One region of the Streptomyces sp. NPDC002580 genome, then DNA from elsewhere that is predicted to be linked to it. Evidence: riboswitches for the same ligand, from Rfam matches in the RefSeq annotation. Region 1 holds a riboswitch; each other region holds the start of a gene.
The links. Region 1 has a riboswitch for S-adenosylmethionine ahead of ACFYW7_RS08940 (amino acid ABC transporter permease). Riboswitches for the same ligand answer to the same signal wherever they lie in the genome.
Positions count from the first base shown of each region.

Region 2: linked by a shared signal. The riboswitch ahead of ACFYW7_RS04425 (aminotransferase class V-fold PLP-dependent enzyme) and the one ahead of ACFYW7_RS08940 (amino acid ABC transporter permease) in region 1 are both predicted to bind S-adenosylmethionine.
Region 3: linked by a shared signal. The riboswitch ahead of ACFYW7_RS25265 (putative leader peptide) and the one ahead of ACFYW7_RS08940 (amino acid ABC transporter permease) in region 1 are both predicted to bind S-adenosylmethionine.
Region 4: linked by a shared signal. The riboswitch ahead of thrC (threonine synthase) and the one ahead of ACFYW7_RS08940 (amino acid ABC transporter permease) in region 1 are both predicted to bind S-adenosylmethionine.

Region 1 is NZ_JBIAQZ010000002.1:567,002-572,589, forward strand. It holds gene ccrA (crotonyl-CoA carboxylase/reductase) at 419-1,741, shown strand; SAM riboswitch class IV at 2,200-2,307, shown strand; gene ACFYW7_RS08940 (amino acid ABC transporter permease) at 2,691-3,740, shown strand; gene ACFYW7_RS08945 (amino acid ABC transporter ATP-binding protein) at 3,737-4,540, shown strand; gene ACFYW7_RS08950 (transporter substrate-binding domain-containing protein) at 4,590-5,588, shown strand, end outside.
Region 2 is NZ_JBIAQZ010000001.1:1,031,724-1,037,311, reverse strand. It holds gene ACFYW7_RS04440 (hypothetical protein) at 1-137, opposite strand, end outside; partial or broken gene ACFYW7_RS04435 (rhomboid family intramembrane serine protease) at 293-1,094, shown strand; gene ACFYW7_RS04430 (Lrp/AsnC family transcriptional regulator) at 1,091-1,372, shown strand; gene ACFYW7_RS04425 (aminotransferase class V-fold PLP-dependent enzyme) at 1,412-2,788, opposite strand; SAM riboswitch class IV at 2,978-3,094, opposite strand; gene trpD (anthranilate phosphoribosyltransferase) at 3,179-4,243, opposite strand; gene ACFYW7_RS04415 (cytochrome bc complex cytochrome b subunit) at 4,387-5,588, opposite strand, start outside.
Region 3 is NZ_JBIAQZ010000008.1:324,250-329,837, reverse strand. It holds gene ACFYW7_RS25290 (acyltransferase family protein) at 1-8, opposite strand, end outside; gene ACFYW7_RS25285 (hypothetical protein) at 558-752, opposite strand; partial or broken gene ACFYW7_RS25280 (RNA polymerase sigma factor) at 820-1,110, opposite strand; gene ACFYW7_RS25275 (hypothetical protein) at 1,326-1,598, shown strand; gene ACFYW7_RS25270 (cell envelope biogenesis protein OmpA) at 1,808-2,578, opposite strand; gene ACFYW7_RS25265 (putative leader peptide) at 2,697-2,762, opposite strand; SAM riboswitch class IV at 2,799-2,944, opposite strand; gene ACFYW7_RS25260 (VOC family protein) at 3,319-4,110, opposite strand; gene ssuE (NADPH-dependent FMN reductase) at 4,309-4,866, opposite strand; gene ACFYW7_RS25250 (alpha/beta hydrolase) at 5,094-5,588, opposite strand, start outside.
Region 4 is NZ_JBIAQZ010000005.1:425,133-430,720, reverse strand. It holds gene ACFYW7_RS18600 (trehalose-6-phosphate synthase) at 1-630, opposite strand, end outside; gene ACFYW7_RS18595 (glucosyl-3-phosphoglycerate synthase) at 719-1,663, opposite strand; SAM riboswitch class I at 1,869-2,036, shown strand; gene thrC (threonine synthase) at 2,052-3,350, shown strand; gene ACFYW7_RS18585 (MoaD/ThiS family protein) at 3,347-3,622, shown strand; gene ACFYW7_RS18580 (cold-shock protein) at 4,075-4,278, shown strand; gene groL (chaperonin GroEL) at 4,703-5,588, shown strand, end outside.

The sequences.
Region 1 (5,588 bases):
CGGAACGCCGGTATCGGCGGCGAGAGGAATTCACGCTTTCACTCGTTCGGGGCCTTCCATTTTCACGGACGCTCCGAACATGCAATGCGGCGGACGGGGCCGAGTCGGAAGATCGCCCGGGTGGCGGAGCACGCACGAGGATTCAGAGGCTGGGTGCGCACCGCCCCCTCGGGGCGCCGGCGCCGAGGGCGATCACCGACGGGCCCGATTCGTATGGCCTTGGCATATTCGGTTGCTGACTTCGTGGTCAGTCGGCGCGGTGGCGCGGACGGAGGGCGACGGGTCCGCTCCGGGCGGGGGGCGACCGATGGGCCAACGGTGTTTCCCGACGTGGGCTGCCTGGTGACGTGCGGTTGCGTGGCAGCGGATCAGCGCTTCTCTTGGAACAGTCGCCAGTGTGCACGAGAACGGAGTCACCATGAATTCGCCCCTGTCCGAAGCAGTCATCGCGGGCGCGGACGCGACGGAACTCGCGTCGCTCCCCCTGCCGGACTACTTCCCGGCGGCCGCGGTGAGAGCCAGTGATGTCGACATGTTCCGGGGCATCGAGGACAAGGACGTGTCCAAGTCCCTGTTCGTCGAGAACGTACCGATGCCCGAACTCGCTCCGGACGAGGCTTTGATCGCGGTGATGGCCAGTGCCATCAACTACAACACGGTCTGGACGGCGATGTTCGAACCGCTGCCCACCTTTCAGTTCCTCAAGGAGATGGGGAAAGCCGGAGGGTGGGAGGCGCGGCACGATCTGCCTTACCACATCGTCGGTTCCGATGCCTCGGGCGTCATCGTCCGTACGGGCTCGTCCGTACGCAGGTGGAAAGTCGGCGACCATGTCTCCATCTCGCCGGCCTATGTCGACGAGCAGGATCCCGATACGCATCGCGACGGAATGCTGGGGCACGGGCAGAAGGCGTGGGGATTCGAGACGAACTTCGGCGGTCTGGCTCATTACGCGGTGGTCCGGGCGAGCCAGCTGATGCCGAAACCGCCCGCTCTGACGTGGGAGGAGGCCGCGGTCAACCCGCTGTGTGCCAGTACGGCCTACCGGATGCTGGTCAGCGAGCGTGGTGCGCGGATGAAGCAGGGGGACATCGTGCTGGTCTGGGGCGCGACCGGCGGCCTGGGCTCCTACGCCGTCCAGTTGGTGCGCAACGGCGGCGGCATTCCGGTCGGTGTGGTGAATTCGGAGGAGAAGGCGAACCTGCTGAGGTCATTGGGATGCGACGCCGTCATCAACCGCGACGAGGTCCTCGGCGGGGACGACACGCTCCTGCAACGGTCCGAGGGGTGGAAGAAGATGGGGCGGGCGATCCGCGCGCTGGTCGGTGAGGACCCGCACATCGTGTTCGAGCACGTCGGCGCCAAGACCTTCCCGGCGTCCGTCTTCCTGGCCCGACGTGGCGGGACCGTCATCACCTGCGGATCGAGCACGGGATACGCGCACACCTATGACAACCGGTATCTGTGGATGCGGCTGAAGCGGATCATCGGCAGTCACGGCGCGAACCTCCACGAGCAGTGCGAGGTCAACCGCCTTGTCGCGCTGGGTCATGTGGTTCCGGCTCTGTCGAAGACGTACCGGCTGGAGGAGGTCGGGGCGGCGGCCAGGAGTGTGCAGACCAACCAGCACATCGGCAAGGTCGGGGTGCTGTGCCTGGCGCCGGATCCCGATCTCGGGGTCACCGACCCGCAGGCCCGGGCCCTGGTGGGCGAGGAGCGGTTGCGTCTGTTCCGCAGCTGAGTCGACCGGTGGGTCACCCGGTTCGCGGCCGACGGCGCATCCGCCGCCGGGCGTTCCGGGTGGCCGGGCGCCGGAGGGGGTTCGTGGCGAACTCGTCGACGATGACGATGACGGTGGTGAGGGGGAAGGGGAACTCCGGGGACGCGGACCGACACCGAGACCGTCCACGACGCGGGGCGGATGGGGGGGGGACGGGTCCGCTCGTGGGCGAGACCCGCCGAGGGGCACCCACGAAAAACTGGAGCCGGATCGACAGCCTCACATCAACTCCCTTACATACAAGCCTCGTTGGGTGGTCGGTTCGGACGGCTCCTGGACGAGGACGGCTCTCCGCGCGCGCCGCCAGACGCGCCCCGGGTGCGAGTGGGTGGACACGGGTGGACGGGCCCCGAGTCGTCCCATCGGGCGGACCGGCGTTGACATTCGAACGGGCAACTGCCTTACTGACCGACCAGAACGGTCTTGAGCGTGGCGACAGGCCCTGACCTTCTGACCGGCAGCCCTCTCATCGCGGTGGGGTGCCCAGGTGACGACCGGACCGGATGACGTTTCGGCAGGCGCGAGGCCCACGGGCCCACGGCACGGATGGATGACGGACATGTACGCAGTTCCCAGGACGGCACCCCGCCGTCCCCAGGGCTGCGTTCCGCCGCCCGGGCATCCGCTGGTCGCCGACCGCGCCACCGACCTGCTCCGTGTCAACAGCGCACTGTGTACCGCCGCGTCGGGCCGTGCCCGCTGTCGGGGCTGAATCCTTCCCCGAGGTCCCGCAGGTCCCGCGTTTCTGACGAACCCCGCCGTCGCGGTGTGCCGTTGTCCGCCCAGCCCCCTCTCCCGCGCGTCCACCGAGCGCCGTCCGGTCCCGTAGAGCGATCTCCGCCCTGCCGTTCCGGCGTGACCGCTCGCGGCCGTCGCGGCCCCGGGGTTTCCCATTCCGCTGGAGCCCGCCATGAGTGAACCCCCAGGCACCGCCGTGTCCTTCGAGACCGCGGCGATATCCCACAGTCCGTCAGATTTTCCTGCCGAAGCCGTAGTCGATGCGGGCAAGTCGGCCGAGGCCCGGGCGGACGAGACCGCCGGGCGGTCGTTCGCCGCTCAGCGGGTGCTGGCGCCGGTCCGTCCCGGCCGCTGGATCCTCACCGCGGTCGTGCTCGTCGTGGTCGCCCAGTTCGTGCACGGCCTGGCGACGAATCCCTTCTACCAGTGGGACCGCTTCGGCTACTGGTTCCTGCGCCCCACCATCCTCGACGGTCTCCTCATCACCCTCGAAGTGGCCGCGCTCAGCGCGGTGTTGGGGCTGTTGGGCGGTGTGGTGCTCGCGCTGGCCCGGCTGTCGAGGAGCCCCGTGCTGCGCGCGGTGAGCTGGACCTACGTGTGGGCACTGCGCTCGATCCCGCTCATCGTGGTGCTGATCTTCCTCTACAACTTCAGCGCCCTCTACGCGACGCTCAGCATCGGCGTCCCCTTCGGCCCCGCCTTCTTCACCTTCGACGAGTCGCGACTCGCCACCGACATGACCGTCGCCGTCATCGGACTCGGCCTCAACGAGGCGGCGTACGCGGCCGAGGTCGTGCGCGGCGGCATCCTCTCCGTCGACCAGGGCCAGCACGAGGCCGCCTCGGCCCTCGGCCTGCCGAGCTTCTACCGGTTCCGGAAGATCGTCCTTCCGCAGGCGCTGCGCTCCATCACCCCGAACTACGTCAACCAGCTCATCGGCCTGATCAAGAGCACCTCGCTGGTCTTCTACGTCTCCCTGCTCGACCTGTTCGGCTCCGCGCAGACCATGGGCGCGACCTATCCCGGCGACATCGTCCCGCTGCTCCTGGTCGTGACCGTCTGGTACCTGATCCTCACCAGCGTCGTGTCCGTCGTGCAGTTCTACGTCGAGCGGCACTACGCCCGGGGAGCCACGCGCACCCTGCCGCCGACGCCGTTGCAGAAGCTCCGGGCCGGTCTCACCGACCTGCGGGCCCGTGTCCGCCGGGAGGCCGCCGTATGAGCACCGAGACCACCGCGCCCCTCGACGCCGCGGAGATCGTCCCGGCCGCCGTGGAGGTGCACGACGTGCACAAGTGGTACGGCTCCCACCGGGTCCTGGACGGCGTCGACCTGACCGTGCGGCCGGGCGAGGTCACCGTGATCCTCGGCCCCTCCGGATCGGGCAAGTCGACCCTGCTGCGGGTCATCAACCACCTGGAGAAGCCGGAGATCGGCTACGTCAGCGTCAACGGGGAGCCGATCGGCGTCCGCCAGCACGGCGAGCGGCTGAAGGAGCTGAGCGAGCGCGTCATCCTCACCCAGCGCAGCCGGATCGGGTTCGTCTTCCAGAACTTCAACCTGTTCCCGCACCTGACCGTCCTGGACAACGTGGCAGCGGCCCCCGTCGCGACGGGCAGGCTCAAGAAGCCCGAGGCACGGGAACTCGCCCGTGAACTGCTCGGCCGGGTGGGCCTGGCGGACAAGACCGGTGCCTATCCCCGGCAGCTGTCCGGCGGCCAGCAGCAGCGCGTGGCCATCGCCCGTGCCCTCGCCCTGCGCCCCGGAGTCATCCTCTTCGACGAACCCACGTCCGCCCTCGATCCGGAACTCGTCGGTGAGGTCCTCACCGTCATCAAGGACCTGGCGACCAGCGGCACCACCCTCGTCATCGTCACCCATGAGATCGGCTTCGCCCGCGAGGTCGCCGACCGGGTCGTCTTCATCGACAGCGGAAAGATCGTCGAACAGGGGCCACCCCACGAGGTCCTCGACAAGCCCCGGCACGAGCGGACCAGGGACTTCCTCAGCAAGGTCCTCTGAACCGCGCCCCCTCACCCCATCGCCCCGAACACCGAACCAAGGAAGAATCATGTCCACTCCCGGCCTTCGCAGCAGACTCGTCCGCGGACTCACCGCCGCCACCGCCGTCGCCTCCCTCGCCACCGGACTCACCGCCTGTGGGGGCGACAGCGAGGCGGCCACCACCACCGACGGCGCCGGGTCCGGTTCCGTCACCGTGGGCCGGGTCTCCAACGGAGCCGCCAAGGAAACCGTCATCAAGGTGTCCGAGGTGAAGTCGATCAGCGCCGAACTGCCGGCGGCCATCCGCGAGCGCGGCGAGCTGGTCATCGGCCACGGTGTGCTCCCCGCCGGATTCCCGCCGCTCGACTACGTGGGCAGCGACCAGAAGACGCTCACCGGCTCCGAGCCCGACCTCGGCCGACTGGTCGCCGCGGTCCTCGGTCTGAAGCCCGTGGAGCGGAAATCCACTTGGGAGAACCTCTTCGTCGGCCTCGACAGCGGCAAGGTCGACGTGGCCTTCTCCAACGTCACCGACACCGAGGAGCGCAAGAAGAAGTACGAGTTCGCCTCCTACCGGCAGGACAACCTGGCCTTCACCGTGCCGAAGAAGAGCACCTGGAACTTCGACGGGGACTACAAGAACCTCGCGGGCAAGACCGTCTCCGTCGACTCCGGAACCAACCAGGAGAAGATCCTCCTGGAGTGGAAGGCCAAGCTGACCAAGGAAGGCAAGCAACTCACCGTCAAGCACTACCAGGACAAGAACAGCGTCTATCTGGCCCTGTCCAGTGGCAGGATCGAGGCGTACTTCGGCCCCAACCCCGGCATCGCCTACCACAACCGGCAGGTGGCGAACACGCCCCGGGCGACGCGCACCGCGGGCGAGTTCTCCGGCGCCGGCGCGAGCCTCCAGGGCCTGATCGCGGCCACCGCCAAGAAGGACAGCGGCCTCGCCGAGCCGCTCGCCGACGCGATCAACCACCTGATCGAGAACGGGCAGTACGCCAAGTGGCTGGCCGCCTACAACCTCACCGACGAGGCGGTCGACAAGTCCGAGATCAACCCG
Region 2 (5,588 bases), on a different contig from region 1:
TCCACCTTGGGCTCACCGGCCAGGTCGAGGTGCACGTACTCAACGACCTTCGAGGACCGGGTCACGTCGAAACGCGTGAGGTTGCCGCAGAGGGCGCAGCGCCAGCGGGTCTTGGTGTCGGGCAGGGGAACCGTCATAGGGCAGTCGCTCTTTCCTTCTCGTGTCCGTCCAACGCCGGTCTCCCGGTGCATGTGGCTCGTAACCCTACGGCCTGGCGGGTACTCGACGCTCGGCCGTCCACGGCGGCGAGGCGGTATGGGCGTACCCGTCCGGTTGCGTCATGCTCTGTACCATGATCGGCAATTGGAGTACGGCGGTCGGCAGGGCGCTGCGGAGTCCGTCGGCGCCGGTGACGTACGGGCTGATCGCCCTGTGCTGTCTGATCTTCGTGATCGGTCCCGCCTCGGGTCTGAATCCGTCGTACGGCACCGGGGACGAACTGCTGGTCGCCCAGCGGGCGTACTTCCGCCGCTGGGGCGTGGTGCCGGCCGACCTGTTCGGCGGGGCACCGTCCGAGGCGCTCACTCCCGCCACGGCGCTGTTCATCCACGGCAGCTGGCTCCACCTCCTCGGCAACATGCTCTTCTTCTACGTCTTCGGGGCGATGACCGAGGAGCGCATGGGCCGTGTGGAGTTCGCCCTGTTCTATCTGGGCTGTGGATACCTGGCCCTGCTCGGCTACGCCGCCGCCAACGCCGAGTCGCAGCAGTCCCTGGTCGGGGCCTCCGGGGCCATCTCCGCGGTGCTCGGCGCGTTCCTGTACCTGTTCCCCAAGGCCCGGGTCACCAGTCTCTTCCCCTTCCTGTTCTTCCTGCCGCTGCGCTTCCCGGCCTGGGTGGTGCTGCCGTTCTGGTTCGCGTTGCAGTGGCTGGCGGCCGGACGCAGCGACTCGGGCCCCGGAGTCGCCTATCTGGCCCACCTCGTGGGCTTCTCGCTGGGTTTCGGCTACGCGTGGGCCCGCTTCCGCCGCCGTACCCGCGCCACGCCCTCCCCTGGGGTGCTGCCGGGGCCCCAGGCGGAACAGCCGGGCCGGGTGGACCGCGAGTAGGGTGAGATCCCCAGCAGAGGCCCCCGAGGGAGAGAACCAGCCGTGATCACCGCGATCGTCCTCATCAAGACCAGCGTGGACCGGATCCCCGAGATCGCCGAGTCGATCGCGTCACTGGAGAGCGTCAGCGAGGTCTTCTCCGTCACCGGCACCTACGACCTGATCGCCATGGTCCGGGTCGCGGCCCATGATGACCTGGCCGACGTCATCCCCGGCAAGATCAGCAAGATCCCGGGCGTCGAGGCGACGGACACGCACGTGGCGTTCCGCACGTACTCCCAGCACGACCTGGAGGCGGCGTTCGCGATCGGTCTCGACTCCTGACCGACGCGGCACCGCCCCCGGGCGCCGCCGGCGCGGGCGTCAGACCGCCGGGACGCAGCGGCCGCCCTCGGTGCGGTACCGCCACCGCGCTCCGTCCCTGACCAGCTCGCGCACCGCGCGGACGAAACGCTCGACGTGCTCGTCGGGGGTGCCCGCGCCGAAGCTGACGCGGATGGCGTTGAGGGACTTCTCGCCGGGCGCCGCCTCGGGGGCGCCGCACTCCCCCTGGGTCCGAGGTTCGCTGCCGAGCAGGGTGCGGACCAGCGGGTGGGCGCAGAAGAGGCCGTCGCGGACCCCGATGCCGTACTCGGCGGAGAGCGCGGCCGCGAAGTGCGAACTGTTCCAGCCCTCGACGACGAAGGAGATGACGCCGACCCGCGGGGCGTCGTCGCCGAAGAGGGAGAGGACCCGGACCTCGGGAACCTCGGCGAGGCCCGCGCGGACGACGGCGATCAGATGCTGTTCACGGGCGACGAGGTTGTCGAAACCCTCCTCGGTGAGCGCCTTGCAGGCCGACGCGATCGAGTAGGCGCCGATGACGTTCGGGGAGCCCGCCTCGTGCCGGGCGGCGCTGTCGTGCCACTCCACGTCCAGGCCGCCGTCCGCGCGCCGGGAGACCTTGCGGCTGGCCCCGCCGCCCGCGAGGTACGGGTCGGCCGCGCGCAGCCAGTCGGAGCGGCCCGCGAGGACACCGGAGCCGAACGGCGCGTACAGCTTGTGTCCGGAGAAGGCGACCCAGTCGACGTCGAGGTCCTTCACCGACACCGGGTGGTGCGGGGCGAGCTGCGCGGCGTCGAGGACGATGCGGGCGCCGTGGGCGTGCGCGGCGGCGGTCAGCTCACGCACCGGCCACAGCTCCCCGGTGACGTTCGAGGCGCCGGTGACGCAGACCAGGGCCGGTCCGTGGCCCCCTTCGACGGACACGGGGCGGGCGGCGAGGGCGCGCTCCAGGGTGGTGACGGCCTCGGCCGGGGTGCGCGGGGCGTCCAGGTAGGTCACGTGGGCGTCGCGCCAGGGCAGCAGGGAGGCGTGGTGCTCGGTCTCGAAGACGAAGACCTCGCAGCCGGCCGGGAGCGCGGCGGCGAGCAGGTTGAGCGAGTCGGTGGTGGAGCGGGTGAAGACCAGCTGGTCGTCGGCGCGGCAGTCGAGGAACTCCTCCACCGTCCTGCGGGCGTTCTCGAAGAGGTCGGTGGACAGCTGCGAGAGGTAGCCGGCGCCCCGGTGGACGCTGCCGTAGTAGGGCGCGTACGCGGCCACGTCGTCCCACACGCGCTGGAGGGCGGGCGCGCTGGCGGCGTAGTCGAGGGCGGCGTAGGTGACCTCGCCCCCGGTGACGAGCGGGACGGTGACATCCCGCCCCAGAACGGCCAGAGGCGCACAAATGGTCGGGGCGGCGGCAGCGGTGGGGACAGACATGGCGAGCTCCTGTGAGAGGCAGGCGGGATCACCGCGCGAGCCGGCGGCCCGGAGGCAGCGCTCGGCGCGGGAAAGGGTGAAAGGGGTGTGCGGAGGTGGGGCTCGGCGCCCTAGCGCATTCGCTTGCTCACAGAAGGCTCCCTCGAACGACCAGGACCCCTGGTTGCATCCACCCGAAAGGGTGGGAGGGGTCCGCGCTTGCCGTAGACCTCGCTGCCTACGACCTGGTCTTCACCCGGGGCACCCCGCCACGGACGGAGGGTTGCCGGACAGCCGGCCGGGGCCTGATGGCTGTCACTCATGACCTGGTCAATCATCCTGCCAGAAGATCCCCGACGCGCAAGACGCAGTCCGGATCCTGGACTGCGCCTCGCGCCGGAGCGCTGGCGGTCAGGCGTTGCTGGCCGCCACCCAGCGGTCCAGGGTGCGCTTCGCGGCCCCGGAGTCGATCGCCTCGGCCGCCTTCTCCATGCCGGCGCGGAGCTGGTCCGCGAGCGGCGCGCCGGTCGGCGACAGGGCCACCAGGGCCGCCGCCGAGTTCAGCAGGACCGCGTCCCGCACGGGCCCCCGCTCGCCGTCCAGCAGACGCCGGGCGACCTCCGCGTTGTACGAGGCGTCGGCGCCGCGCAGGGCCTCCACCGGGACGAGGTCGAGCCCGACGTCGCGCGGGTCGAAGCGCTCCTCGGTGACCGAGCCGTCGCGGACCACCCAGACGTGGGAGCCCGCGGTGGTGGTCAGCTCGTCGAGACCGTCGTCGCCGCGGAAGACCAGCGAGGAGTTGCCCCGTTCGGCGAACACGCCCGCGACGATCGGCGCCATCCGCGGGTCGGCGACGCCGACCGCCTGGGCCTTGACCCGCGCCGGGTTGGTCAGCGGACCGAGCACGTTGAAGGTCGTCCGGATGCCCAACTGCCCGCGCGCCGCCGCCACATGACGCAGTGCCGGGTGGAACTTCACCGCGAAGCAGAAGGTGATCCCGGCCTCCTCGGCGACCTCGGCCACCCGCTTCACCGTCAGCTGGAGATTGACGCCGAGCTTCTCCAGGACGTCCGAGGAACCGGACGCGGAGGACGCGGCCCGGTTGCCGTGCTTGACGACCTTGGCGCCGGTGCCGGCCACGACGATCGAGGACATCGTGGAGATGTTGACGGTCTTCGCTCCGTCGCCGCCGGTACCGACGATGTCGACGGTGTGCCCGGGCACCTCGATGACGTTGGCGTGCTCGTACATCGCCCGGACGAGTCCGGAGATCTCCTGGACGGTCTCGCCCTTGGCCCGCAGGGCCACCACGAAGCCGGCGATCTGCGCGTCCGTCGCCTCGCCGCGCATGATGCGGTCCATCGCCCAGGCCGTGTCGTCCGCGCTCTGGTCGCGGCCCTCGAGCAGGCCGTTCAGTACCTGGGGCCAGGAACGGCCCGCCGCGGTGTCGCCTCCAGCGGGGTTCACAGCGCTCATGGTCGCTCCTGGTTCGTCGGTGACGCGAAGGGAGTCACCCGCACTCGGTGCGGGGTCGGGTCCACCCTATCCAGCCCGGGGAGACGGCAAAGAGCCCCGTCCATTGCCTGGACGGGGCTCCTGCCGTGGCGAACTGCCGGGGATCAGTGGTGGCCGTGGCCGCTCGCGATCTCCTTGTACTCCTCGACGGTGGGCTTGGGGATCTGGCCCTCTTCGCCGTAGAAGCCCTCGCTCATCTTGGCGCGCAGCTTCTGCGCGCCCGAGACCTTGCGCTCGACACCGTTCTCGTCGACCGTCGGGCCGATCTCGGCCGGCTTGTACTGCTCGTGCGCGGTGAGCGTGTGCAGCGCGTCCTGGCTGAGCGGCTCGTGCACCTCGATGAACTCACCGTGCGGCAGGCGCTTGATGATGCCCGACTCGCGGCCGTGCAGCACCTTGTCCCGGTCCCGGCGCTGGAGGCCGAGGCAGATCCGCTTGGTGGCCATGAAGGTGAGCACCGGCACGACGAAGAAGGCGATCCGCACGAACCAGGTGATCGAGTTGATCGCCAGGTGGAAGTGCGTGGCCCAGATGTCGTTGCCGCCGCCGATGAGCAGGACGAAGTACCAGCTGATCCAGGCGACACCGAACGCGGTCCGGGTCGGGACGTTGCGCGGGCGGTCCAGGATGTGGTGCTCGCGCTTGTCGCCGGTGACCCAGGACTCGATGAACGGGTAGACCGCGATCGCGACCAGGACCAACGGGAAGATCACCAGCGGGATGAACACGCCCAGGACGAGCGTGTGGCCCCAGAGGTTGATCTCCCAGCCCGGCATGACACGGATCAGGCCCTCGGAGAAGCCCATGTACCAGTCGGGCTGCGCACCGGTGGACACCTGGTCCGGACGGTAGGGGCCCATCGACCAGATCGGGTTGATCGAGGCGATCGCCGCGATGGCCGCGATGACACCGAAGACCAGGAAGAAGAAGCCTCCGGCCTTGGCCATGTAGACCGGCAGCAGCGGCATGCCGACGACGTTGTTGTTCGTCTTGCCGGGACCCGCGAACTGCGTGTGCTTGTGGTAGAAGACCAGGATCAGGTGGCCGACGACCAGGCCGAGCATGATGCCCGGGAGCAGCAGCACGTGCACCGAGTAGAAGCGGGCCACGAAGTCGCCGCCCGGGAACTCGCCGCCGAACAGGAAGAACGACAGGTACGTGCCCACGATCGGCACGGACAGGACCGCGCCCTCCATGAAGCGGACGCCGGTGCCGGAGAGCAGGTCGTCCGGGAGCGAGTAACCGGTGAAGCCGGTGAACATGCCGAGGACGAACAGCAGGAATCCGAAGACCCAGTTGACCTCAC
Region 3 (5,588 bases), on a different contig from region 1:
GGCTCCATGAGGTTCCCTACCTGGACGGGGATTCTTGAGGTGCGGGCTCGTCGCGAGGGACGTGCGGCGGGCGTCCGGCCGTCAGCTCGCGTGCGGAGGGCATGGTGAGGTCAGGCCGAAGGCATGAGGAGGGAGGGGCCGGTTCCGGTGACCGTCCGAGCCTCGCTGTCCCATCGAAGTGCGGCGCCGGAGCGGCGCGGCGCGGGACACGCTTCGATGAGGCGGCTTTCGCCGGGATTGTCTACACGCTGATCAGCGGTTGTGCGTAGCGGGCGGGGAGCCACCACCGTCGGCGGGGCGAAGCCGACCGCGCCGACCGGCTGCCGTGTGGTGGGCCGCAGTGCGCCGGGTGGCCCCCGCCGGGCGGTGGACCGCTGCGCGTGACGCGCACCCGGTGGCTTCCACCCGTCGCCGTGGGGTCCGCCCCGGGCTCCTCGTGCTTCGGGCTTCCGCGGTGTTCGGGCGGCCCGGGCCGCCCGGGCGGTGCGGCCGGGTCGCGCGGGCGGTGCGGCCGGGTCGCGCGGGCGGTCGCTGGCCGTGGGGCACCGGGGTGGGTCTCACCGGGACGAAGGGTCCTGGTCCTTGACGGTGAGGGTGACACTGCCGTCACCGTGGCGTTCCACCGCGTACGCCGCCGGGGCGGCCGGTGAACCGGGCGCGACCAGCGTCGCGAGGGCGGCCACCGCGCAGCCCGCCATGGCGACGGCGACCCGGCGCCCGGTGCACAGCCGACGTACCCGGGCGGGTTTCACACCTTCGCCGGCTCCGGCACCGTCCGGCACCGTTCCTGACTCGCGCAGCTCGATCTCGCGCGTCAGCTCGGCCAGCAGTCGGTCCTCGAAGGTCGGCCTCCCGGGCGACCCGGCGGCGTTTTGAGGAGACGACGTTGCGCGCGATGCCGTACGGCCAGGCCGTCTCGCTGCCGAGGCGCGGCCGGTAGGTGCGGGCCGAGTCGAGGACAGCCAGGAAGTTCTCGGCCGTCAGGTCGGCGGCGGTGTGCGGGTCGTCGACCCGCCGGGCCACGAAACGTGTCACGGCGTCGACATGTCGCCGGTAGAACGCTTCGAAGAGCCGCGGGTCCCGTACCGCGGCGGCGGGCCCGCCCCGTATCCGTTCCGCGCCGTCCGCGGGCGTCTCCCCTTCCTGTCGCGGTCTCCTCGGCTCTCCCGGGGAGGTTCCTGGAGCGCTCCGAAAGCCGCTTCACCTGTTCTTGGGCGGCGGCGCGAAAAGCGTCAGAGGGTGAACCCGGGTCGAGCCATGGCGGGCGCTCCGTGGTCGGGGTGGTTGGGCCTGCGTTGTCGGCGTGCATGCGACACAGTGGTGGCATGGGCCATCTGTGGATGACGTGGTCGCTCGAAGGAGTCGGATCGGCCGGTCAGAACGTCGCGGACGTCGAAGCGGCCTGCCATGCCCTGATCGGGTCCGTCGAGCGGTCGCGACGCGCCTTCGACGAGCCGGAGCCGTGGGAGGCACTTCGTCGATCGGCGCTGATCATCCAGGACCAGATGCTCGGCACGGGGCGCGAGGTCCTCGACCAGGGCAGGGAATGGACCTCGACCCTGAAGGGCGTGAGCATCGTCCTGATCCCCCGCGACTGACGGGGCCGGACGCCGGTCGGGTACCGCGGTGGCACCGCAGGCCGATCGCTGAGGAGTTCGCTCACGCCTGGGGCGGGCGGGGAGCGCGGTCGTCGCCCGGACCGGCGACCGGTGGAACGGTGCGCTCGGCCCGGGCCGCGTTCAGCCGCCGCGGGGCCCCCGGTCGGCGGCCCGTGACCCGGGGACGCCGGCCGTGCTCGGGGTGCTCCTCACCGCGGCCCGGTGGAACGCCCGCCCCGGAAGGCGGGGTGGTCGCCGAGGCGGCGTACGTAGTCCTGGAGTCCGGGGAACGAGCGGAGGCTGTCGGCGAGGGCCGGTCGGGTGAGGGCCACCCAGACGTCCACGTCCGCCGCCGTCAGCGTGTCGCCCAACACGTAGGGCCGTACGGCGAGTCGGCAGTCGAGCAGCTCCAGGGCCGCCGAGAGGGCCGAGGGCGACGCGGACGCCGTGACATCACGGTCCAGCAGGTCGCGGAGGGCCCGGATGTCCGAGGCCAGGGCCGGCGGGCGCAGGGTGGAGGGGCACTCCGCGCCGTGGCCGGAGAGGAGCCCCGCGAGGTCGCGGAGGATGTCGGGGGTGTGGTTGCTGACGATCCGTCCGCTCCACCGGTCGCACAACGCGGGCGCCGTCAGCGGTCCGTGGTAGTGGTGCTCGGTGGCCTCGTAGGCGCGGCGCAACGAGGCGAACGCGTCGGGCGTCTCGCCGGGATGCGTCAGGAACGTCGTGGCGACGGAGTCCTCGAGGCCGAGCAGGCCGAGGGTGATCTCGATGCGCAGGGACTGCGGACAACTCACCGTCAGGTAGAGCTCGTAGCGGTGCGGCGCCGGATAGAAACCGCCGGCCAGACCGACGCCGATGCGGGACTGGTGGGGGAGGACGGAGGGCGTGGCCGCTTCGAGGCGGAGCCCGGCGGGGAACGGAACCTGGTCGCAGGGACCTGCGTCGGTGGTGCTGGACGTACGCGAAGCTGTCTCGGGCATGACTCTCCCTTGGGGAACGAGGAAGCCACCGCTGCCTCGTGGGCATGAGCGATGAGCGGCCGAATGCGGAGCGACTGCGCTGGACGCGCCGGTCCGGATCGAACGGACCGGCCACGGATCAGTAAGCGCTGGAGACACGCAACAGATCGATGTGCAAGCGCCTCGTCAAGTCGTTCCTGGGCATTCTCACCGGTCCCACCTGAGGGGCTCGCGAGACGCGAGACCACGCTTGTCCCGCCGCACCGGCGGGACCCGGTCGTCACCCGGGGCACCCCGTCGCGGCGGAAGGGTTGCCTGTCAGCGGGCCGGGGCCGATGACCACAGGCGCGGGACGAACCCGCGCCGTGGGCGCTGACAATCGTGACCGTCCACGCCAGTCTCGGGCTGCCCTGAGGTGGCGTCAAGAAGGCCGCGTGCACGGTCTCACCTGGTGGTCACCCACAAGGACATCCCTTTGGGGACGGATCGCGGGCCTGCCGTGAACCGCCCTGCCGCATAAGGCACTTGACGCGGAGGAGGGAAGCGCCCCCGCGGCCAAGCCGCTGCTCCCAGGTTCCGCCGTGCGGCCGATGACAGGCTCCGTTTCGAGCCGGTGAGGGCCGCTGCCGTCCCGGCATGCCCCTCTGCGTCCCGTCCTCGTTCCCCGGTGCCCGTGCGCCGCCTCGTGCCGGACACCGCCGTCGACGAGTCCGGCCGGGGCCTCTCGGCCTCGGCCGGACGGGCCTCGTCGGCCGGGAGTGTCACCTCCGCGGATCGGGCCTCAGCAGCGCGAACGCCGCGCCGAAGGGGTCCGCGACCCAGGAGATCCTGCCGACCTCCGGGACGTCCGCGGCGGGCATCAGCACGGACCCGCCGTGGGACCGCGCGGCCGCGACCGTCGCGTCCACGTCCTCCGTGTGGAAGTACGGCACCCAGCGGGGCCGCTCGGCCCCGTCTCCCGCGCCGTCGCCCGTCGGCGCGACGCCGCCGAAGGACGCGTCCTGCTGGTCGCCGTCCTTCGTGCTCAGCACCCGGTACGTCATGCCGGGCACCGTCATGTCCTGGCTGCGCCAGCCGAAGAGGCCTTCGTAGAAGCCGATGGCCGCGGCGGGGTCGGGGACGTGCAGTTCCGCCCAGACCAGGGTGTTCGGGGCCGAGGCGATGCCCAGCCCGGCTGTCCTGCCGGGCTGCCAGAGGGCGAACTCGGCTCCCTGCGGGTCGGTGGCCTGGGCGAGCCGACCCTCGCCCATGACGTCCATGGGCTTCATCCGGACGACACCGCCACCGGCCCTGACGGCCGAGACGGTGGCCTCGATGTCATCGGCCTTGAAGTGGATCATCCAGGCGGAACTCGCTCCCTCCTCGGTGAGCGGCCCGAGGGCGGCGACGGTCTTCCCGTCGACCTGGAAGAACCCGTACCCGCCCGCCTCGGGCCCCGCTGAGGCGAACCGCCAGCCGAAGACGGCGCCGTAGAACGCGGAGGCCGCCTCGGTGTCGGGGCTGCCGAGGTCGAGCCAGTTGGGCGATCCGGTACTGAAGTCCGTACTGAGCATGGGAGTCCTCCAAGGCGTGGTCGCGTCGGTCCGGGGCCACGATGCCGACCCTGTCCGGAGCGGGCCACCCGTGACCGTCGACGGGCCTCGGGCTTCCCCTGTTCGGAGGAATCCGCGGCACCGGTCCGGGCGACGGTCAGGCGTCGCCCGTTCTCGACGACCGACATCGACGGTGCGCACGGTATGGCGTCGGCCGGCTCATCCGGTCGACGCGAGTGCGGTCGTACGGCCTCCGAGCGCGGCGGAGAAGTGGTCCGTCACCTGTTCCAGCGCCTGGGCGGCGGCCGGCGCGATCACCGGGGCGCCGTCGTCGCCGAGGGCCACGTCCTTGTCGAGCGTGAACCAGCCCGGCACGATGTGTGACGCGCCCATGGAACTCAGCACCGGACGCAACGCGTAGTCGATGGCGAGCACATGGGCCGTACTGCCGCCGGTCGCGAGGGGCAGCACCGTCTTGCCGGCCAGCGCGTACTGCGGGAGCAGGTCGAGGAGGGACTTCAGCAGGCCGGAGTAGGCGGCCTTGTACACCGGTGTGCCTATCACGACGCCGTCCGCTCCCTCGAACAGGGCCGTGGCCTCGACGATCGCCGGATGCCGGAAGTCGGCTCCGAGCAGCGCGTGGGCGGGCAGCGTACGCACCTCCAGGGGGGTCACCTCGTGGCCCTGGCGGCGTAGCCGGTCGTCGAGGTGACGCAGGAGTCGGGTGGTGCGGGACGTGGGAGAGGGACTTCCGGAGACGGACACGATCGTGGCCATGGGTGACCTTCCGGGTCGGGACGCGGATGCGTGGAGAAGGAAGCGGAGGTACGACGAACGGAGGAGGAGGGAGAGGGGAGCAAGGGGGAGAGGGACGTGCGGTCACGGAGGTGCGGCGGCGGGGCGGGGCGTCCGGTGGGGCCGGGAGGCGGGGCGGTCGCGTGGTGGTGCGTCGGCCGGTCCGGCGGCGCCGCCGGGCGTGCGGCGGCGGTCTGGGGGCCGGGCCGTCACCAGGCGCTCGACCGTACGCTGATCAGCGGCCGCAGGTCGGCTCGCAGCGTTTCGAGGAAGGTGACGACCTCGGCCGCCACCGAGCGGTGCTGGAGATCGTTGAGGACGTCGTGGTGGGCGCCGCGGACCACCGAAAGGCGGGCTTGGGGAAGCGACTTGGCCACGCGGGCCAGTGCCTCGTGGTCGGCGAGCGGGTCGGATTCGCCGGCGAGCAGCAGGGTCGGGAGCGGGACCTCGCCGGCGTAGGCCGCGTCGAGCACGTGCTCCGGGACCGGCTCGCCGAGCGACCCGCGCCGCACGTGCGGGTCCTGGGCGAGGACGCCCCGGTGGGCGGGGCAGGAGGTGCGGACGTCGAGCTCGTGGTCCCAGGTGTCGGCCGAGGCGCCGGACCCGGTGGACGGGCCGGGAAGGCCGGCGAGCACGAGGGCGTCGGGCCGCCAGGCCGCCGGAGCCCCCGCCCGGCCGAACAGCGCGGCGAGGGCGGCGGCCCC
Region 4 (5,588 bases), on a different contig from region 1:
CCACCGCCAGGTCAGGAACGCCACCCGGTCCGCGCCGAGCATGCCCCCGATCAGCTCCGCGCGGATGTCGTCGGGGAGCATCCGGAAGTAGTCCTCGGGCGCCCACGGGGTGTGGGAGAAGTGACCGATGCGCAGGTCGGGGCGCAGTTCGCGGAGCATCCCCGGCACCAGGCACAGGTGGTAGTCCTGGACCAGCACGGAGGCGCCCTCGGCGGCCTCCTCGGCCAGTGCCTCGGCGAAGGCGCGGTTGTAGGCGCGGTACGCGTCCCACTTGCGCCGGAACTCCGCGTCGAAGACCGGCTCCAGCGGGGTCTGGTACAGCAGGTGGTGGACGAACCACAGGACGGAGTTGGCGATGCCGTTGTAGGCGTCGGCGTGCACCTCGGGGTCGATGGCCAGCATGCGTACGCCGTCCTCACCGACTCCGCGGCGCACGGCCTCCCTGTCGCCCTCGCCGAGGGCCGAGCACACCCATAGGGCGCCCGCGTCCGGCCCGATCGCCGAGAGGCCCGAGACGAGGCCGCCGCCGCCGCGCCGGGCGTGCAGCGAGCCGTCCTCCCGTTCCTCGTAGGTGACCGGGCCGCGGTTGGAGGCGACCAGAATCCGGTGGGCACCGTGCGTTGAAGCCATGCCTCGAAACCTAGCCCCGTGTCGAAACGCTCAAACGTTCCCGTCGGCCGTATGCGATCGGAGGTGGTCGCGGGCCGATCGGGCCGGTCTACGCGGCTTTGTGCCGCCGGTACTCGGAGATTTCGGTCATCGGGGGCCTCTCCTCGGTGTCCACCGAGTACGTGCGCGGCCGGAAACCGTCCCGGCCGCGCTCGAACTGGGTGAGGGCGGGGCGGATCAGATGGCCGCGGGCGAGCCGGAGCTGGGCGGTGCGGTAGATCGCGGCGGCCATCCGGCCCAGCGCCTGGCCGTCCTGGTGGCGGTGCTTGCGCACGCCGACGTCGACCTGGGCGAGGGCGTCGAGGCCCACCAGGTGCAGGGCGTCCACGAGCATGCCCAGTTCGACGCCGTAGCCGACGGGGAACGGGAGCCGTTCGAGCAGGGAGCGGCGGGCGGCGTACTCGCCGCCGAGCGGCTGGACGAAGCCCGCGAGCTGCGGCCAGTGCATGTTCAGCAGCGGGCGGGCCATCAGCTCGGTGACCCGGCCGCCCTGTCCCGTGGCGCCGCCCAGCGGGCGGTCGTACATGGCCTTGACCAGGTCGACGCCGGGATCGGTGAGCAGCGGGCCCACGATCCCGGTGACGAAGTCGGACGAGAACTCCCTGAGGTCCGCGTCGACGAAGCACACGATGTCCCCGCTCGTCACGAGCAGCGACCGCCACAGCACCTCGCCCTTGCCGGGCACCGCGGGGATCCGCGGGAGGATGTCGTCGCGGTGCACGACCCGCGCGCCGGCGGCGGCGGCGACCGCGGAGGTGCGGTCGGTCGAGCCCGAGTCGACGACGACGATCTCGTCGACGAGGGGTACCTGCTGCATCAGGTCGTGGCGGATGATCGCGACGATCTCGCCGACCGTCTCCTCCTCGTCGAGCGCGGGCAGCACGACGCTGACCGTCGACCCGCTGACGCGTTTCGCCGCCATGAGCTTGTGGAGCGGGCGGTCGGTCAGGGACCAGGAGCGTGTGCTCAGCCAGTTTTCGACTTCATTCAGCACCGTCTGCGGCTCCTCACTGTCTGATCACACGCTCTCATCGGCGTGCCCGCTGCGGCCAGCGGCGGATCGATGGGCGTCGTCTCGCGGTTCGGACGACTATCTCAACTGTCCTGGCCTTCGGTTACAGTCTTGAACAACGCGGATGACCATCGCATGTCCTGGATCGTCGGTCCGTGCCAGGTTCAACAGTTCAACAATCAAATACCGCTCATCCAGAGGGGCAGAGGGATACGGCCCGATGAAGCCCCGGCAACCCTCCAGCCGGTCTCGTACCGCTCGACGTCGGATCGACGTCGGTCAGGTAGCGAGGCTCCCGGCTCGGGAAGGTGCCAAGTCCGTCTCACGGCGAAGTGCGCCGTGGGGAAGATGAGGAAAGGGCCTCGCCTCCATGGCTGCGCAGACAGTTGCAAGTACCACGAACTCCGCCGACGCGGTGGACCTCGGCCCGGCCGCGGCGCTTTCCTGCCGCGAGTGCGGGCACCGTGTCCCGCTAGGCCCGGTCTTCGCCTGCGAGGAGTGTTTCGGCCCGCTGGAGATCGCCTACGACTTCTCGGCCTACGAGACCGAGGAACTCCGCAAGCGCATCGAAGCGGGACCCACGAACATCTGGCGCTACGCGCCCCTCCTGCCCGTCCCCGCGGACGTGGCCGACAAGCCGAACATCAACCCCGGTTGGACCAAGCTCGTCCAGGCCGACAACCTGGCCCGCGAGCTCGGCGTCGACGCCGGCAGGCTCTTCGTCAAGGACGACTCCGGCAACCCGACGCACTCCTTCAAGGACCGCGTGGTCGCCCAGGCCATCGAAGCGGCCCGCGTCTTCGGCTTCACCACCCTCTCCTGCTCCTCCACCGGCAACCTCGCCGGCGCCGTGGGCGCCGCGGCGGCCCGCGCCGGTTTCCGCTCCTGCGTGTTCATCCCGCACGACCTGGAGCAGGGCAAGGTCGTCATGGCCGCGGTCTACGGCGGCGAGCTCGTCGGCATCGAGGGCAACTACGACGCCGTGAACCGCTTCTGCTCCGAGCTGATCGGCGACCCGGCCGGCGAGGGCTGGGGCTTCGTCAACGTCAACCTGCGGCCGTACTACGCCGAGGGCTCCAAGACGCTGGCGTACGAGATCTGCGAGCAGCTCGGCTGGAAGCTCCCCGACCAGCTCGTCGTGCCGATCGCCTCCGGCTCCCAGCTCACGAAGATCGACAAGGGGCTCCAGGAGCTGATCGAGCTCGGGCTCGTCGAGGACCGGCCGTACAAGATCTTCGGCGCCCAGGCCGAGGGCTGCTCCCCGGTCTCCGTCGCCTACAAGGCCGGTCACGACGTCGTACGGCCGCAGAAGCCGGACACCATCGCCAAGTCGCTCGCCATCGGCAACCCCGCGGACGGGCCGTACGTGCTCGACATCGCGCGGCGCACCGGCGGAGCGGTGGAGGACGTGAACGACGAGCAGATCGTCGACGCGATCAAGCTGCTCGCGCGCACCGAGGGCATCTTCGCGGAGACGGCCGGCGGGGTGACCGTGGGCGTCACCCGCAAGTTGATCGAGAACGGCCTCCTCGACCCGACCCTCACCACGGTCGTGCTGAACACCGGTGACGGCCTCAAGACCCTGGACGCGGTGGCCTCGGACACCGGGCTGACCGCGACCATCCGCCCGAACCTCGACTCCTTCCGAGAGGCTGGCCTCGCATCATGAGCGTCAACGTCCGCATCCCCACCATCCTGCGCACCTACACCGGGGGCGCCGCCGAGGTGAGCGCCGAGGGAACGACCCTCGCCGAGGTCATCGCCGACCTGGAGAGCAACCACACGGGCATCGCCGCGCGCGTCCTGGACGACCAGGGCAAGCTGCGCCGCTTCGTCAACGTGTACGTCAACGACGACGACGTCCGGTTCGAGCAGGGCCTTCAGACGGCGACGCCGGACGGTGTGGGCGTCTCGATCATTCCGGCCGTCGCCGGAGGCTGACCGCTCCGTTCGTTACCCTCGGTAATGCCGAACACGCTGAGTTCATCGAATTGCCCCCTCCGTGAGAGAAACGGAGGGGGCAATTCTGCATGATTGAGCGCGCTACAGTTGGGGAAGCCACTTCGCTTTGGATGTTGGTTTCATGCCGGACGCATATGAGTAGTCGTTCCGCAGCCGACAAGAAGTAGCCAAACTGGCCCGTCTTTTTGGGCAGTTCATGGCATTTGCGGGGCCCGACTTGCCCCGGATCCTTACGTATTCTCCGCATGTCATTGATCGGCCATGCCCAGAATTCTCGTCCGATTGACCTGTTGCAGAGGGCAGTTGGGCAGATACATTCAGCCGCGGTCGACGCGTTCCGGCGCACACCCCCAACCGTTTGGGGGGGTGAGGTCTGACCCGGATCCGCGAAGTGTGGATCTGTGCAAGGGCCAGTAATAGGGGAGTTAGGCATGGCTCAGGGCACCGTCAAGTGGTTCAACGCGGAGAAGGGGTACGGCTTCATCGCGGTCGACGGTGGTGCGGACGTCTTCGTGCACTACAGCGCGATTCAGATGGACGGCTACCGCACCCTTGAAGAGGGTCAGCGAGTGGAGTTCGAAATCTCGCAGGGCCAGAAGGGTCCGCAGGCGGACATGGTCAAACTCGCCGTCTAGATCCGGGCGCGAACGGCCACCGACGCACTCACGCCGAGGGGCCCGCATCCCACCAGGGATGCGGGCCCCTCGTGCGTCCCCGGCCGACTCCGGCGGCCCATCCGGGGGCTCCGCGCCCCTCGGGCCGTCTCCCGACCGCCTCGCGCGCGCCCATCGGTGCGCCCGCGAACACCCGCGAGCGCCCCCGCCCGGCCCCTTGCGAGGCCCGGCCGGAGGCCTGTTTTTGGTGAGAGGCGCTTGCACTCGCAGGGGTCGAGTGCTAATCATTGGCGTTAGCACTCTCCCAGTGAGAGTGACAGAACTTGGATCGGGCCAGTGAGGCCCGCGGGCCTGTGGGGCAAGGAACCACAAGGCTTGCAGGCCGTCCGTCGCGGGCGCGGGCACGATCCGGAGAAATCCACCCCGTCCGGGAGGACCACTTCACATGGCCAAGATCATCGCGTTCGACGAGGAGGCACGGCGCGGTCTCGAGCGCGGGATGAACCAGCTCGCCGACGCCGTCAAGGTCACCCTCGGCCCCAAGGGCCGTAACGTCGTCCTCGAGAAGAAGTGGGGCGCGCCCACGATCACCAACGATGGTGTTTCCATCGCCAAGGAGATCGAGCTCGAGGACCCGTACGAGAAGATCGGCGCCGAGCTGGTCAAGGAAGTCGCCAAGAAGACGGACGACGTCGCCGGTGACGGTACGACCACGGCGACCGTGCTGGCCCAGGCGCTCGTGCGCGAGGGTCTGCGCAACGTCGCCGCCGGCGCCAACCCGATGGCCCTCAAGCGCGGTATCGAGAAGGCCGTCGAGGCCGTCTCCGGTGCCCTGCTCGAGCAGGCGAAGGATGTCGAGACCAAGGAGCAGATCGCTTCCACGGCCTCCATCTCCGCCGCCGACACCCAGATCGGCGAGCTCATCGCCGAGGCGATGGACAAGGTCGGCAAGGAAGGCGTCATCACCGTCGAGGAGTCCCAGACCTTCGGTCTGGAGCTGGAGCTCACCGAGGGTATGCGCTTCGACAAGGGCTACATCTCGGCGTACTTCGCCACCGACATGGAGCGTATGGAGGCCGTCCTCGACGACCCGTACATCCTGATCGCGAACTCCAAGATCGCGAACGTCAAGGACCTGCTCCCGCTCCTCGAGAAGGTCATGCAGGGCGGCAAGCCGCTGCTGATCATCGCCGAGGACGTCGAGGGCGAGGCGCTGTCGACCCTGGTCGTCAACAAGATCCGTGGCACCTTCAAGTCCGTCGCCGTCAAGGCTCCGGGCTTCGGTGACCGCCGCAAGGCCATGCTCGGCGACATCGCCATCCTCACGGGCG